Regions from separate parts of the Amycolatopsis sp. NPDC051128 genome, predicted to be linked through region 1. Evidence: riboswitches for the same ligand, from Rfam matches in the RefSeq annotation. Region 1 holds a riboswitch; each other region holds the start of a gene.
What was found. Region 1 has a riboswitch for thiamine pyrophosphate ahead of AB0M82_RS17285 (thiamine ABC transporter substrate-binding protein). Riboswitches for the same ligand answer to the same signal wherever they lie in the genome.
Positions count from the first base shown of each region.

Region 1 (4,042 bases):
AGCGGCAGCATCAGCACGGCGTCCATCGTCTCGCCGAGCCCGCGCGCGGCCCGCGCCGGCGACCGGCGCAGCGCGACCAGCACCACGGACGCGAGCACACCGACCACCATCGCCAGCAGCGTCGCGTCGATGGCCACCTTCAGCGAGTTCTGCGCCGCGTCCCAGCCGGACACCTGCAGCGCGCCCTTCTCACCGGTACTCGTCAGCGCCCGGTACCCGGCGAGGCACCAGCCGTCCTCAGTGGACACCGATTCGACGAGGAGCGCGACGATCGGTGTCACCAGCAGCGCGAGCACGACACCCGCGGCGCCGACGACCCACCACTCGCCGCCGCGAGGGCGTCGCGCTTGGCCCGCGCCGATCCGGGCCCCCTCCTTACGCCGCCGCGCCAGCCCGCCGAGCACCAGCGCGGCGACCACGGCCGTGAACTGGATCAGTGAAAGAGCCGCGGCCCCCGAGAGGTCCAGGAGATCGACGGTTCGCAGGTAGATCTCGGTTTCCAGGGTCCGGTAGCGGGCGCCGCCGAGGATCAGGACGACCCCGAAGCTGGTGGCGCAGAACAAGAACACCACCGCCGCGGCGGACGCGATCGCGGGCGCCAGCGCGGGCAGCGTCACCGAGCGGAACGCCCGCCACGGCGACGCGCCCAGCGCGCGGGCCGCGTCGGTCGTCCGCGAATCCAGCCGCGCCCACAGCCCGGCGACGGTCCGCGCGACGACGGCGACGTTGAAGAAGGCGTTGGCGAGCACGATCGGCAGCACGCCGCCGTCCGGCCACAGCGCCCGGAACGCCAGCCCGACCACCACGGTCGGCAGCACGAACGGCACCAGCACCAGCGTCCGCGCCAGGCCGACGCCCGGCAGCCGCACCCGGGCCAGCAGGAACGCCACCGGCAGCCCGGCCAGCACCGCCACGACCGTCGACGCGGCCGCGCTCGCCACGGTGAACCAGGCCAGCTGCCAGGTCCGCGGGTCGCCCAGGACGACGTCGAGACCGCCCGCGGCGAACCCGCGACCGACGATCGCCAGCACCGGCCAGGCGAAGAACACCACCAGGAACCCGATCGGGGCCAGCCCGAGCAGCGCCAGGCCGAGCCCCCGGGCGGTCCGCGGCGGGGCCAGGACCGGTGCTTTTCGGGAGCTCCGGGCACCGGACGTCACTGCACGAGCGTGCGCCATTCGCCGATCCACTTCTCGCGTCCGGCCTGCACCTGGTCCGCCGGCAGTGTCTCCGGCTTCTGCGGCAACGGCGCGACCTGCGCCCAGCCCGCGGGCAGGTCGACGCCCTGGCGCGCCGGGTAGACGTACATGTTGGCCGCCACGGTCGCCTGGAACTGCTGCGAGAGCAGGAAATCGACGACCTTGTGCGCGTTCTCGGCCTGCTTGCCGTTCGCCAGCACACCGGCGTACTCGACCTGCCGGTAGCAGGTGTCGAGCAGTGCCTTGGTGCGCGGCTTGCCGTCCTCGCCCACCTCGGCGGCCGGCGACGACGCGTACGAGACGACGATCGGCCGCGGTCCCTTGCCGGACGAGCCCGAGAACTCCTTGGTGTAGGCCTCTTCCCAGCCGCTGACCACCTTGAGACCGTTGGCCTTCAGCTTCAACCAGTAGTCCTTCCAGCCGGCCTCGCCGTACTTCGCGATGGTGCCGAGGAGGAAAGCCAGGCCGGGCGACGCCGTCGCGGGGTCCTCGGCGACGAGGAGGTCCTTGTACTTCGGGTCGGCCAGGTCGTCGTAGCTGTCCGGCGCCGGGATCCCCTTGGCGCTGAAGTAGTTCGTGTCCACGTTGACGCAGACGTCACCGACGTCGACCGCGGACAGCCGGTGCTCGGGGTCGACGGCGTAGCGCTGCGGCCCGCGGTCGGCCTCCGGGCTGGTGTAGGGCTCGAAGACGCCCTCCTGCAGCGCACGCGAGGCGAAGGTCGAGTCGACGCCGTACGCGACGTCACCGATCGGGTTGGCCTTGGTCAGCACCAGCTTGTTGGTCAGCGAACCGGCGTCGCCCTGCTTGAGCACGGAGATCTTGATGCCCGACTGCTTCTGGAAGGCGTCGAGCACCTCCTGCGGCGCCAGGAAGGAATCGTGCGTCACGAGGGTGACGGTGGGCGTCTGCTGCGTGCCACCTTCGCCGTCGGACAGCGAGCACCCCGTGGCGACGACGCTGACGACCGCGACGGCCGTCGCGGCGCGAACAGCCCTGCGTTTCATCTACCCTCCTGCACTTCTCCGGACGAGGAGGTGAAGCCCTCCCTTCGCCGGCATGATCCGGTCAGGTGCGAACGGTCGCGGGTGACCCGCCTCTCAGCCCGGCTCGCCGGACTCCCGTGGCAACCGTGCAGCGTAGTCCAGGACGTACGACCATGGAGACATGACGGAAATCTTGAGCGACTCCGAGGCCGACGAACGATTGGGTACCGGCTGGACACGCTCCGGGGCGGTGATCTCCCGCGAGGTGGAGCTGGCGAGCTTCCCGCAGGCGATCGAGGTGGTGGACCGCGTCGCGGCGCTGGCCGAGGCGGCCGATCACCACCCGGACATCGACATCCGCTGGCGCACCCTGACCTTCCGGCTCAGCACGCATTCGGCCGGCGGCCTGACCGCGAAGGACTTCGACCTGGCCGCGCGGATCGACTCGGTGATCTGTGATCCCGGCTACTCCGGGTGAACGAAAGCGCAGGTCCGGCGTCTCTCGGTAGACAACCGAGAGACGGAAGGACGTGGCATGACCCAGGCGATCGTGGTGGGAACGGCAGCATTCGCGACGATGGTGGCGGCAGCCGGAGGCGTGCTCTGGTTCACCGTCCGCAACCGTCGTCACCTGGATGGCTGAACACTACCGGTGAGTTCGATCACAGCCGCTAACGAACGGCATGATCAAGGCGCTGAGCAGGCGGAAGCATCGGCTCAGCCCTAGGAAACGCCATGAACAACACCGCCGCCCTCACCGCCACCCAGCGCGCCTGGATCAACACCGTCGCCACCGCGGTGGTGCTGATCACCATCGCGCTGCTGGGCCTGCTCGGCTAGTTCGCGAGCCCCTGCCGGATCTTCGGATCCGGCAGGTTCTTCAGGCGGCGAGCGCCACTATCCGACGGTCGAGGCCACCCGCTCGAGCGCGGTTCACTCAGTAGCGTGGCATGTTCGGGATCGCCTTCTCGGCGACCTCGATGAGAGCCTCCACCTTCGACAAGTCGGCGGTCACGTCCTCCGCGGTCATCGAAGGGGCCTCGGAGGAGCGGTAGGCGACCTCGTTGCGTCGGGCCCGCATCCGGTTGAAGGGACGTAAAAGCGACCCCAGCGGTGGATCGAGCTGCGCGAGAACCGCCTCGTACACGGTGACGTGGCCGCCACGGCTCGTCACCCGCAGGCCCTGGTTCTGCAATACGGCCGCCAGTGCACGTCGGGCGCCGTCGTAAGCCAGCGTGTAGGCGCCTTCCGGATCCGAGTCCAGCAGCCGCCGCGCCGAAGCGAGGTGCGTGCGGGCGCGGACGAGTTCCGCCTCGGCGGCCTCCCGCGAGGCCGGGACGTGTTCGATGGCGCCGCGCGCGATGTGCGCGTCGATCGTTTCGCGCCCCTGGTTCCACCGGGTCATCAAGCCTCCTGGCTGAGCTGCAACTGGACCAGCGGACGCTCACGAACACTGGTGAGGAACGGATCCGTGGTGCTCGCCGCCGCCCACGACGCGGGCGAGATCCGGTGGACGTTGACCTCGCGGCCCAGCCGCCGCGACACCCGCTCGGCCAGGTCGAAAAGCGCGTCCGGATCAGGCGAACCGACGACGAGGACGTCGACGTCGCCGGGGGGCGGTCCCGATTCGCCGCCGTAGCGCGCGGCCCAGGACCCGTAGATATAGGCCTCGCGCACGCCCGCCAGCCCGGACAAGGCCTCGGCGAGCAGCGGCAACGGCCCGAAGGTGACCGAGATGAGCTCGCTCAACGGCCGGTAGAGCGGGGTGTCGGTGCGGGCTTTGACGAGCCGGCTCCGGCCCACTCGCCGATCTTCCAGAATGCCGCCGCCGACCAGCCGCTCGACTTCGCGGAGCAC
Region 1 is NZ_JBFBBN010000014.1:93,848-97,889, reverse strand. Features, by position in the region: gene AB0M82_RS17290 (iron ABC transporter permease) at 1-1,073, opposite strand, end outside; gene AB0M82_RS17285 (thiamine ABC transporter substrate-binding protein) at 1,157-2,206, opposite strand; TPP riboswitch at 2,229-2,334, opposite strand; gene AB0M82_RS17280 (4a-hydroxytetrahydrobiopterin dehydratase) at 2,367-2,663, shown strand; gene AB0M82_RS17275 (hypothetical protein) at 3,123-3,590, opposite strand; gene AB0M82_RS17270 (ArsR family transcriptional regulator) at 3,590-4,042, opposite strand, start outside.

Region 2 (4,042 bases), on a different contig from region 1:
CGGGAGCGCAGTTCGCGGGCCGCGGCAGCCGGGTCCTCGGCCTCGGTGATCGCCCGGACCACGACGATCCGCGAAGCCCCGGCGTCGAGCACCTCCGGCAGCCGGGGGACGTCGATGCCGCCGATCGCGAACCACGGGCGTGACACCGAAGCCGCCGCCGTCGAACGCACCAGGTCCAGACCCGGCGCCGACCGCCCCGGCTTCGTCGGCGTCGGCCAGCACGGGCCGGTGCAGAAGTAGTCCACTCCCGGCTCCGAAGCCGCCGCGAGAGCCTGGTCGAGAGAGTGCGTCGACCGGCCGATCACGACGTCGTCGCCGAGGATCCGGCGGGCCAGCGGCACCGGGATGTCGTCCTGGCCCAGGTGGAGCACGTCCGCTCCGACCGCCAGCGCCACGTCCGCGCGGTCGTTCACCGACAGCAGCGCGCCGTGCCGTGCGCACGCCTCGGCCAGCACCTCCAGCGCCGCGATCTCTCCCGCGGCTTCCAAGGCGCCGGTCTTGTCGCGCAGCTGGATGATGTCGACACCGCCGGCCAACGCCGCGTCCGCGAACGAAGCCAGGTCGCCACGGGCCGTGCGGGCGTCCGTGCACAGGTACAGGCGCGCGGCGTCGAGCCGGGCGCGGATCTTGTCACCGGAAAGGGCGGGCATAGCGGCGACCGTACCCCGCGCGTTGACAATCCGACCCAAAGCAGGCCGGCCGTCGAGCGGCACGTGCCGTTGCCGCGAAAGCCAACAGCGGTTGGATTATCGACGAACGGCACAGTAGGGTGGAAGTGTCCGCACGGGAGCCCGAGGCACGGGCTGAGAGGGAGCTGCCGCTCCGACCGTGGAACCTGATCCGGGTCATGCCGGCGCAGGGAGCGTGATCCCATGACGAACCTGGCAGTGGTGGGCGGCGGCGTGATCGGCCTGTCCGCGGCGTGGCGGGCCGCCAAAGCCGGCCACGCGGTCACCGTCTACGACCCCGAACCGGTCCGCGGCGGCGCGTCCTGGCTGGCCGGGGGCATGCTCGCCCCGGTCACCGAGGCCTGGCCGGGCGAGGAGGACGTGCTCCGCCTCGGTGAGGCGTCGCTGAAACGCTGGCCCGGCTTCGCGAGTGACCTCGCGCGGGAAGGCGTCGACCCCGGCCTGGCCGGACACGGAACGCTCGTCGTCGCGTTCGACAGCGCCGACGCCGGGCACCTCGACATCCTCGCCGGTTACCTGCGCTCGATCGGGCGCGCCGCGGACCGCCTCACCGGCCGGGAGGCGAAGCGGCTCGAACCCGGCGTCGGGTCCGTCCGAAGTGGACTCCACGTGCCTGGCGACTTGGCCGTGGACAACCGGAAACTGCTCAACGCGCTGTACGCGGGCTGCGTCAACCACGACGTCCGGTTCGTCCGCGAACGCGTCGGGTCCCTGCCGGACGCCGAGGCCGTCGTGCTCGCCGCGGGCGCCTGGACCGGGCGGCTGCACCCGCGGCTCGCCGACGCCGTCCGCCCACTCAAAGGGGAAATCCTCCGGCTCAAGCCCCGCCGCGGCTGCCTGCCGCCGCCCACGCGCACCGTCCGTGCCGTCGTCGAGGGCCGCCCGATCTACCTCGTCCCGCGCGGCGACCAGGAGCTCGTCCTCGGCGCCACCCAGTACGAGGCGGGCTTCGACCAGGCCGTCACGGCGCGCGGCGTGCGCGAGCTGATCGAGGGCGCCGAACGCGTCTTCCCCGCGATCACCGAGTACGAGCTGGTCGAGACCGCCGCGGGCCTGCGGGCCGGCAGCCGGGACGCGCTGCCGTATCTCGGCGTCCTGGACGACGGCGTCTTCGCCGCGACCGGGCACCACCGCAACGGCCTGCTGATGGCCCCCGTGACCGCGGACGCCGTGGTCGCCTGGCTCGAGGGGGAGAAACCGCCCGAAGGCACCGAAGCGGCGTCCCCCGCCCGCCTGCACCAGAAGGAGCACGTGTGATGGAGATCAAGCTCAACGGCACGTGGACGGAGTTCCCGGACGGCGCCACCGTCGCGGACGTCCTCGACGCCGCCGGCGGGCAGCGGCCCGGGATCGCCGTCGCGGTCGACGGCGTCGTCGTGCGCCGCGCCGACTGGTCGGCCACCACCGTGCCCAAGGGTGCCGGCGTCGACGTGCTCACCGCGGTCCAGGGAGGCTGAAATGGACGAAGAACCGCTCGTCATCGGCCCTTGCAAGCTGACGTCCCGGCTGATCATCGGCACCGGCGGCGCGGCCAACCTCGCCGTGCTCGAACGCGCGCTGGTCGCGTCCGGCACCGAGCTGACCACCGTCGCCATGCGCCGGGCCGACGCCGAAGGCGGCTCCGGCGTCCTGGAACTACTCCGGCGCCTCGGCATCGAGCTGCTGCCGAACACCGCCGGGTGCCGCACGGCCGCCGAAGCGGTGCTCACCGCCCAGCTCGCGCGTGAGGCGCTCGAGACCGACCTGATCAAGCTCGAAGTGCACGCCGACGACCGGACGCTGCTGCCGGACCCGATCGAAACCCTCGACGCCGCCGAACGGCTGGCCGCCGACGGGTTCACCGTGTTCGCCTACACGAACGACGACCCGGTGCTCGCGCTGCGCCTGGAGGAGGCCGGCTGCGCCGCGGTGATGCCGCTGGGCGCGCCGATCGGCACCGGTCTCGGCATCCGGAATCCGCACAACATCGAGCTGATCGTGTCGCGGGCGGGCGTGCCGGTGATCCTGGACGCCGGAATCGGCACGGCGTCGGACGCGACGCTGGCGATGGAACTCGGCTGCGACGCCGTCCTGCTTTCCACCGCGGTCACCCGGGCGGCCGACCCCGAACGGATGGCCGCGGCGATGCGAGCGGGCGTCGTCGCCGGGCGGCTGGCCCGCGGGGCCGGCCGGGTGCCGCAGCGCTTCTGGGCGCAGGCGTCGAGCCCACCCCGGTGAACCGGGCCGCCTTCACACCGACCGGCACCACGAGCCCGTAAGGTGGACGGCACTTTCCGGCGCATCCGCGGCGGGGGCAGGGAGAAGGAGCCAGCCGTGACCAGCACCTCGGTCCAGGACGTCTCGGGCAGGCTGTACCTCGCCGTGGGCAGGCTGTCCCGGTCATTGCGGCAGGCCGGTGTGCCGGGGCCGGGCCACGGCGCCATTTCGGCGCTCGCGACGCTCGTGAACTCCGGCCAGCTCCGGCTCGGCGACCTCGCGGCCAAGGAGGGCGTCGCCGCGGCGACCATGTCGCGGATCATCGCGTCGCTGGTCGAGGCGGGCTACGTCAGCCGCGAGTCCGACCCGGTCGACCGGCGGGCATGGCTGGCGAAGGCCACCGAGGAGGGTGAGCGGCTCGTCTCCGGCGTCCGCTCGACGCGGGTCCAGGAGCTGAACCGCCGTCTGGACCGGCTCGCGCCCGAGCACCGCGAAGCGCTGCTGGCGGCGCTGCCGGCGCTCGAAGCGCTGATCTCCGACGAAGACCGTTAAGCGGCCTGCTTCCGCAGCTCGGCGAGCTCCGCGCGCAGGGCGCGGAGCTCGTTGAGGGTTTCGTGGTTGGCGGCGGCCTGGGTAACCGGGTGGCCGCTCAGCGCTCCTCCGGCGCCAGCCGCCAGAAGGCGGAGACCGGGCCGACCTTGGCGCCCATCGGGTAGGCGTGCTCGACGGCGTGCGCGACGAACCACTTGCCGTACCGCGCGGCCTCGACCACGGACATCCCCTTGGCCAGGCCCGCGGTCAGCGCCGACGCCATCGTGTCGCCCGCGCCGTGGGTGTGCGGGGTCGCGTAGCGCCGGCCCGGCAGCTCCACGAACGTCGAGCCGTCGAAGAGGAGGTCGACGCACTCGGGGTCGGCCTGCAGGTGCCCGCTCTTGACCAGGACGTACCGCGGGCCCATCCGGTGCAGCACCACGGCCGCGGTGTGCATGCCCTCGCGGTCGGTCACGGTCATCCCGGTGAGCAGCCGGACCTCGTCGAGGTTCGGGGTCAGCACGGTCGCGCGCGGCAGCAGCTCGTCGCGCAGCGCCACGAGCCCGGCGTGGTCGAACAGCGGGTGGCCGTGCATCGACGCGGCCACCGGGTCGACGACGAACGGG
Region 2 is NZ_JBFBBN010000017.1:9,208-13,249, reverse strand. Features, by position in the region: gene thiE (thiamine phosphate synthase) at 1-650, opposite strand, end outside; TPP riboswitch at 774-879, shown strand; gene thiO (glycine oxidase ThiO) at 873-1,946, shown strand; gene thiS (sulfur carrier protein ThiS) at 1,946-2,146, shown strand; gene AB0M82_RS19275 (thiazole synthase) at 2,148-2,906, shown strand; gene AB0M82_RS19270 (MarR family transcriptional regulator) at 3,003-3,437, shown strand; gene thiD (bifunctional hydroxymethylpyrimidine kinase/phosphomethylpyrimidine kinase) at 3,535-4,042, opposite strand, start outside.
Region 2: it holds a riboswitch for thiamine pyrophosphate, as region 1 does, so the genes downstream of both, thiO (glycine oxidase ThiO) here and AB0M82_RS17285 (thiamine ABC transporter substrate-binding protein) in region 1, are expected to answer to the same signal.

Region 3 (4,042 bases), on a different contig from region 1:
GTGCTGGTCGTCGGTGATGGTCTGCTCGTAGGTCAGGCTGTCGTCGTCGGTCCGGCGGACCTGCTGCGCTTTGGCGGTGTGGTCGGCGACGGCGAAGCTGCGACCGTCCGTGACGACGAAGTTCATCGAACGGACGCTCGGCGTCGACAGGTCCGGGTAGTAGACCTCGGACAGCTGGCCACCCTGGAGGGTGAACCAGACGTTGCTCGACTGCTCGTGCGCCGTGCCGAAACCGGTCTTGTTCGCGGGTAGCCAGCTGGGATGGGCACCGGGCGCGCCGGGTGCCTCACCGCCGCCCTGTGCCGCCGCGGTCGCCGGGATCAGGCCGGTGACCAGCAGTCCGGCGAGGGCGCCGAACATGAGTTTGCGCATATCAACCCCACAGAAAGATCGCCTCTGCACCGTTACAGAAGCGACTTGGGAGTCTGCCGCCAAATTCTGCCGGGTGCATGGTCCGATCCGGTGAACCACCACCAGTCACCGATCCGGGCTATTGGTGTCACACATCGTGGACAGCTAGTTCACGACCGGCGAACGCCGTTCCCGCCGGTTCGGGCGCACAATCGAAGTACCTGCAACGGTGTAATCGAGGTGCCCATGGACGAGGCGATGGACGCTTACTCGCGCACGGTGAGCACGGTCGCCCGGACCGTCACCCCGCACGTGGCCGGGGTTCAGCTCGCCCGCGGCAGTGGCTCGGCGGTCGTCTTCGCCGAAGACGGCCACCTGCTCACCAACGCCCACGTCGTCGACGATCACCGCCGGGGCGTCGCCACCTTCGCGGACGGCAGCGAAGTGCCCTTCGACGTCGTCGGCGCCGATCCGCTGTCCGATCTCGCCGTGCTGCGGGCCCGCGGCGAGACGCCGTCGGCCGCTGTGCTCGGGGACGCCGACCAGCTCGTCGTCGGGCAGCTCGTCGTCGCCGTCGGCAGCCCGCTCGGCTTCTCCGGCACTGTCACCGCCGGCGTCGTCAGCGCGCTCGGCCGGGCCCTCCCGGTGCGCCACGGCCGCGCCGGGCGCGTCATCGAGGACGTCATCCAGACCGACGCCGCGCTCAACCCCGGCAACTCCGGCGGCGCGCTCGCCGACTCCGCCGGCCACGTCGTCGGCATCAACACCGCGGTCGCCGGGGTGGGGCTCGGCCTCGCCGTGCCGATCAACGCGACCACCCGCCGGATCATCGACACGCTCGTCGTCGAGGGCCGGGTGCGGCGGGCGTACCTCGGCCTCGTCGGCGTGCCGGCACCGCTGCCGGACGACGTCGCCGAGCGCACCGGCCAGGCCGCCGGGCTGCGGGTGCGGGAAGTGGTCGCGGGCGGGCCCGCCGACCGGGCCGGGCTGCGTGCCGGGGACCTCGTGCTGACCGTCGGGCGCACCCGCGTCTCGGACGCCCAAGGCATCCAGCGCCGGCTGTTCGCGGAGGTGATCGGCACCGCGCTGCCGATCACCGTGCTGCGCAACGGAGCCATGGTCGACGTCTACGCCACCCCCGCCGAACTGGTCGGGTGAGGTGACGCGACTTGAGTATGCGCCTCCGGCGTGGCATGGTCGGGGCACAACACCAACGCGGGAGCTCGCGCCATGGCGGGCTGAGAGGGTGGCTGGGGTTCTTTCCCAGGTGTCACCGACCGCATGAACCTGACCGGGTAATGCCGGCGTAGGGAGTGAAAGTCGTTGACAACGCTGGAAAACTCTGCTGCCCAAGAAGAGCGTGACGTCTCCGTGACGACCGGGCCGATCACCGGCTCGCACAAGGTGTACCACCGGACCGAATCGGGGCTCCGCGTTCCCGCGCGGCGGATCGACCTGTCCAACGGCGAACATTTCGACGTCTACGATACTTCCGGCCCATACACCGACCCGGAAGCCGAGATCGACGTCCACAGTGGACTGCACCGGCTGCGGGCCGGCTGGGCCGACGGGCGTGAGCACAACACCCAGCTCGGCTGGGCGAAACAGGGTGTCATCACCCGGGAAATGGAGTACGTCGCCGCCCGGGAACGGGTTTCGCCCGAGTTCGTGCGCGACGAGGTCGCCCGCGGCCGCGCGGTGATCCCGGTCAACCGCCGCCACCCCGAGTCCGAGCCGATGATCATCGGCAAGAACTTCCTCGTGAAGATCAACGCCAACATGGGCAACTCGGCCGTCTGGTCGTCGGTCGAGGAAGAGGTAGACAAGATGGTCTGGGCGACCCGCTGGGGCGCCGACACGATCATGGACCTCTCCACCGGCAAGCGGATCCACGAGACGCGCGAGTGGATCGTCCGCAACTCGCCGGTGCCGGTCGGCACCGTGCCGATCTACCAGGCCCTCGAAAAGGTCAACGGGGAACCGGAAAAGCTGTCGTGGGAGGTCTACCGCGACACCATCGTCGAGCAGTGCGAGCAGGGCGTCGACTACGTCACCGTGCACGCCGGCGTGCTGCTGCGCTACATCCCGTTGACCGCGCGGCGCGTCACCGGCATCGTCAGCCGCGGCGGGTCGATCATGGCCGCGTGGTGCCTGGCGCACCACAAGGAATCCTTCCTGTACACGCACTTCGAGGAACTCTGCGAGCTCCTGCGGCAGTACGACGTCACGTTCTCCCTCGGCGACGGCCTGCGCCCCGGCTCGATCGCCGACGCCAACGACCGCGCCCAGTTCGCCGAGCTGGAGACCCTCGGCGAGCTGACGCACATCGCGCGTTCGCACGACGTCCAGGTGATGATCGAGGGTCCCGGCCACGTGCCGATGCACAAGATCAAGGAGAACGTCGAGCTCGAGGAAAAGCTCTGCGGCGAGGCGCCGTTCTACACCCTCGGTCCACTCGCGACGGACATCGCGCCCGCGTACGACCACATCACGTCGGCCATCGGCGCGGCGCAGATCGGCTGGTACGGCACGGCGATGCTGTGCTACGTCACGCCGAAGGAGCACCTCGGCCTGCCGAACCGCGACGACGTGAAGACGGGTGTGATCACCTACAAGATCGCGGCGCACGCCGCGGACCTGGCCAAGGGGCACCAGTACGCGCAGGAGTGGGACGACGAGCTGTCCAAGGCACGCTTCGAGTTCCGTTGGAACGACCAGTTCAACCTCTCGCTCGATCCGGACACGGCGCGGTCGTTCCATGACGAGACGCTGCCCGCGGAGCCGGCCAAGACGGCGCACTTCTGCTCGATGTGCGGCCCGAAGTTCTGCTCGATGCGGATCACCCAGGACATCCGCAAGTACGCCGACGAGCACGGTCTGTCCACTGTGGAGGCCATCGAGGCCGGCATGGCGGAGAAGTCGGCCGAGTTCTCCGAATCCGGCAACAAGGTCTACCTGCCCGTGGTGGGGCAGTGACCCGCACCCCCAGGACCGCCCTCACCATCGCCGGATCCGATTCCGGCGGTGGTGCGGGCATCCAGGCCGACCTGCGCACGTTCTTCGCCAACGGCGTGCACGGGCTGGTCGCGCTGACCGCCGTCACCGTGCAGAACTCCTTGGGTGTGCGGGGTTTCACCGAGGTCCCGGCCGACGTGGTCGCCGCGCAGATCACGGCGGTGGCCGCCGACATGGGCGTCGACGCGGCGAAGACGGGCATGCTCGCGACGGCGGAGATCATCCGCGCGGTGGCGAAGACGCTCGACGAGGTCGGCGCGGACTTCCCGCTGGTGGTCGACCCGGTGGCGGCGTCGATGACGGGCCACGCGCTGCTGCGCGAGGACGCCCTCGAAGCGATCCGCACCGAGCTGTTCCCGCGTGCCACGCTGATCACGCCGAACCTGGACGAGGTCCGGCTGTTGACCGGCATCGAAGTGACGGACACGGTTTCCCAGCGCGCGGCGGCGGAGGCGTTGCTGCGCTTCGGCTCGCGTTGGGTCCTGGTCAAGGGCGGGCACATGACCGGGACGTCCGATTGCGTGGACCTGCTGTCGGACGGGCGTGAGGTCATCGAACTGAGCGGCCCGAGGTACGTCACGGAGAACACCCACGGCGGCGGCGACACCTTGGCGTCGGCGATCACGGCGTCGCTGGCGAAAGGCGCTTCGGTGCCGGACGCCGTCGCCGCGGGGAA
Region 3 is NZ_JBFBBN010000017.1:3,114-7,155, forward strand. Features, by position in the region: gene AB0M82_RS19230 (glycoside hydrolase family 15 protein) at 1-372, opposite strand, end outside; gene AB0M82_RS19235 (trypsin-like peptidase domain-containing protein) at 598-1,509, shown strand; TPP riboswitch at 1,557-1,681, shown strand; gene thiC (phosphomethylpyrimidine synthase ThiC) at 1,675-3,327, shown strand; gene thiD (bifunctional hydroxymethylpyrimidine kinase/phosphomethylpyrimidine kinase) at 3,324-4,042, shown strand, end outside.
Region 3: it holds a riboswitch for thiamine pyrophosphate, as region 1 does, so the genes downstream of both, thiC (phosphomethylpyrimidine synthase ThiC) here and AB0M82_RS17285 (thiamine ABC transporter substrate-binding protein) in region 1, are expected to answer to the same signal.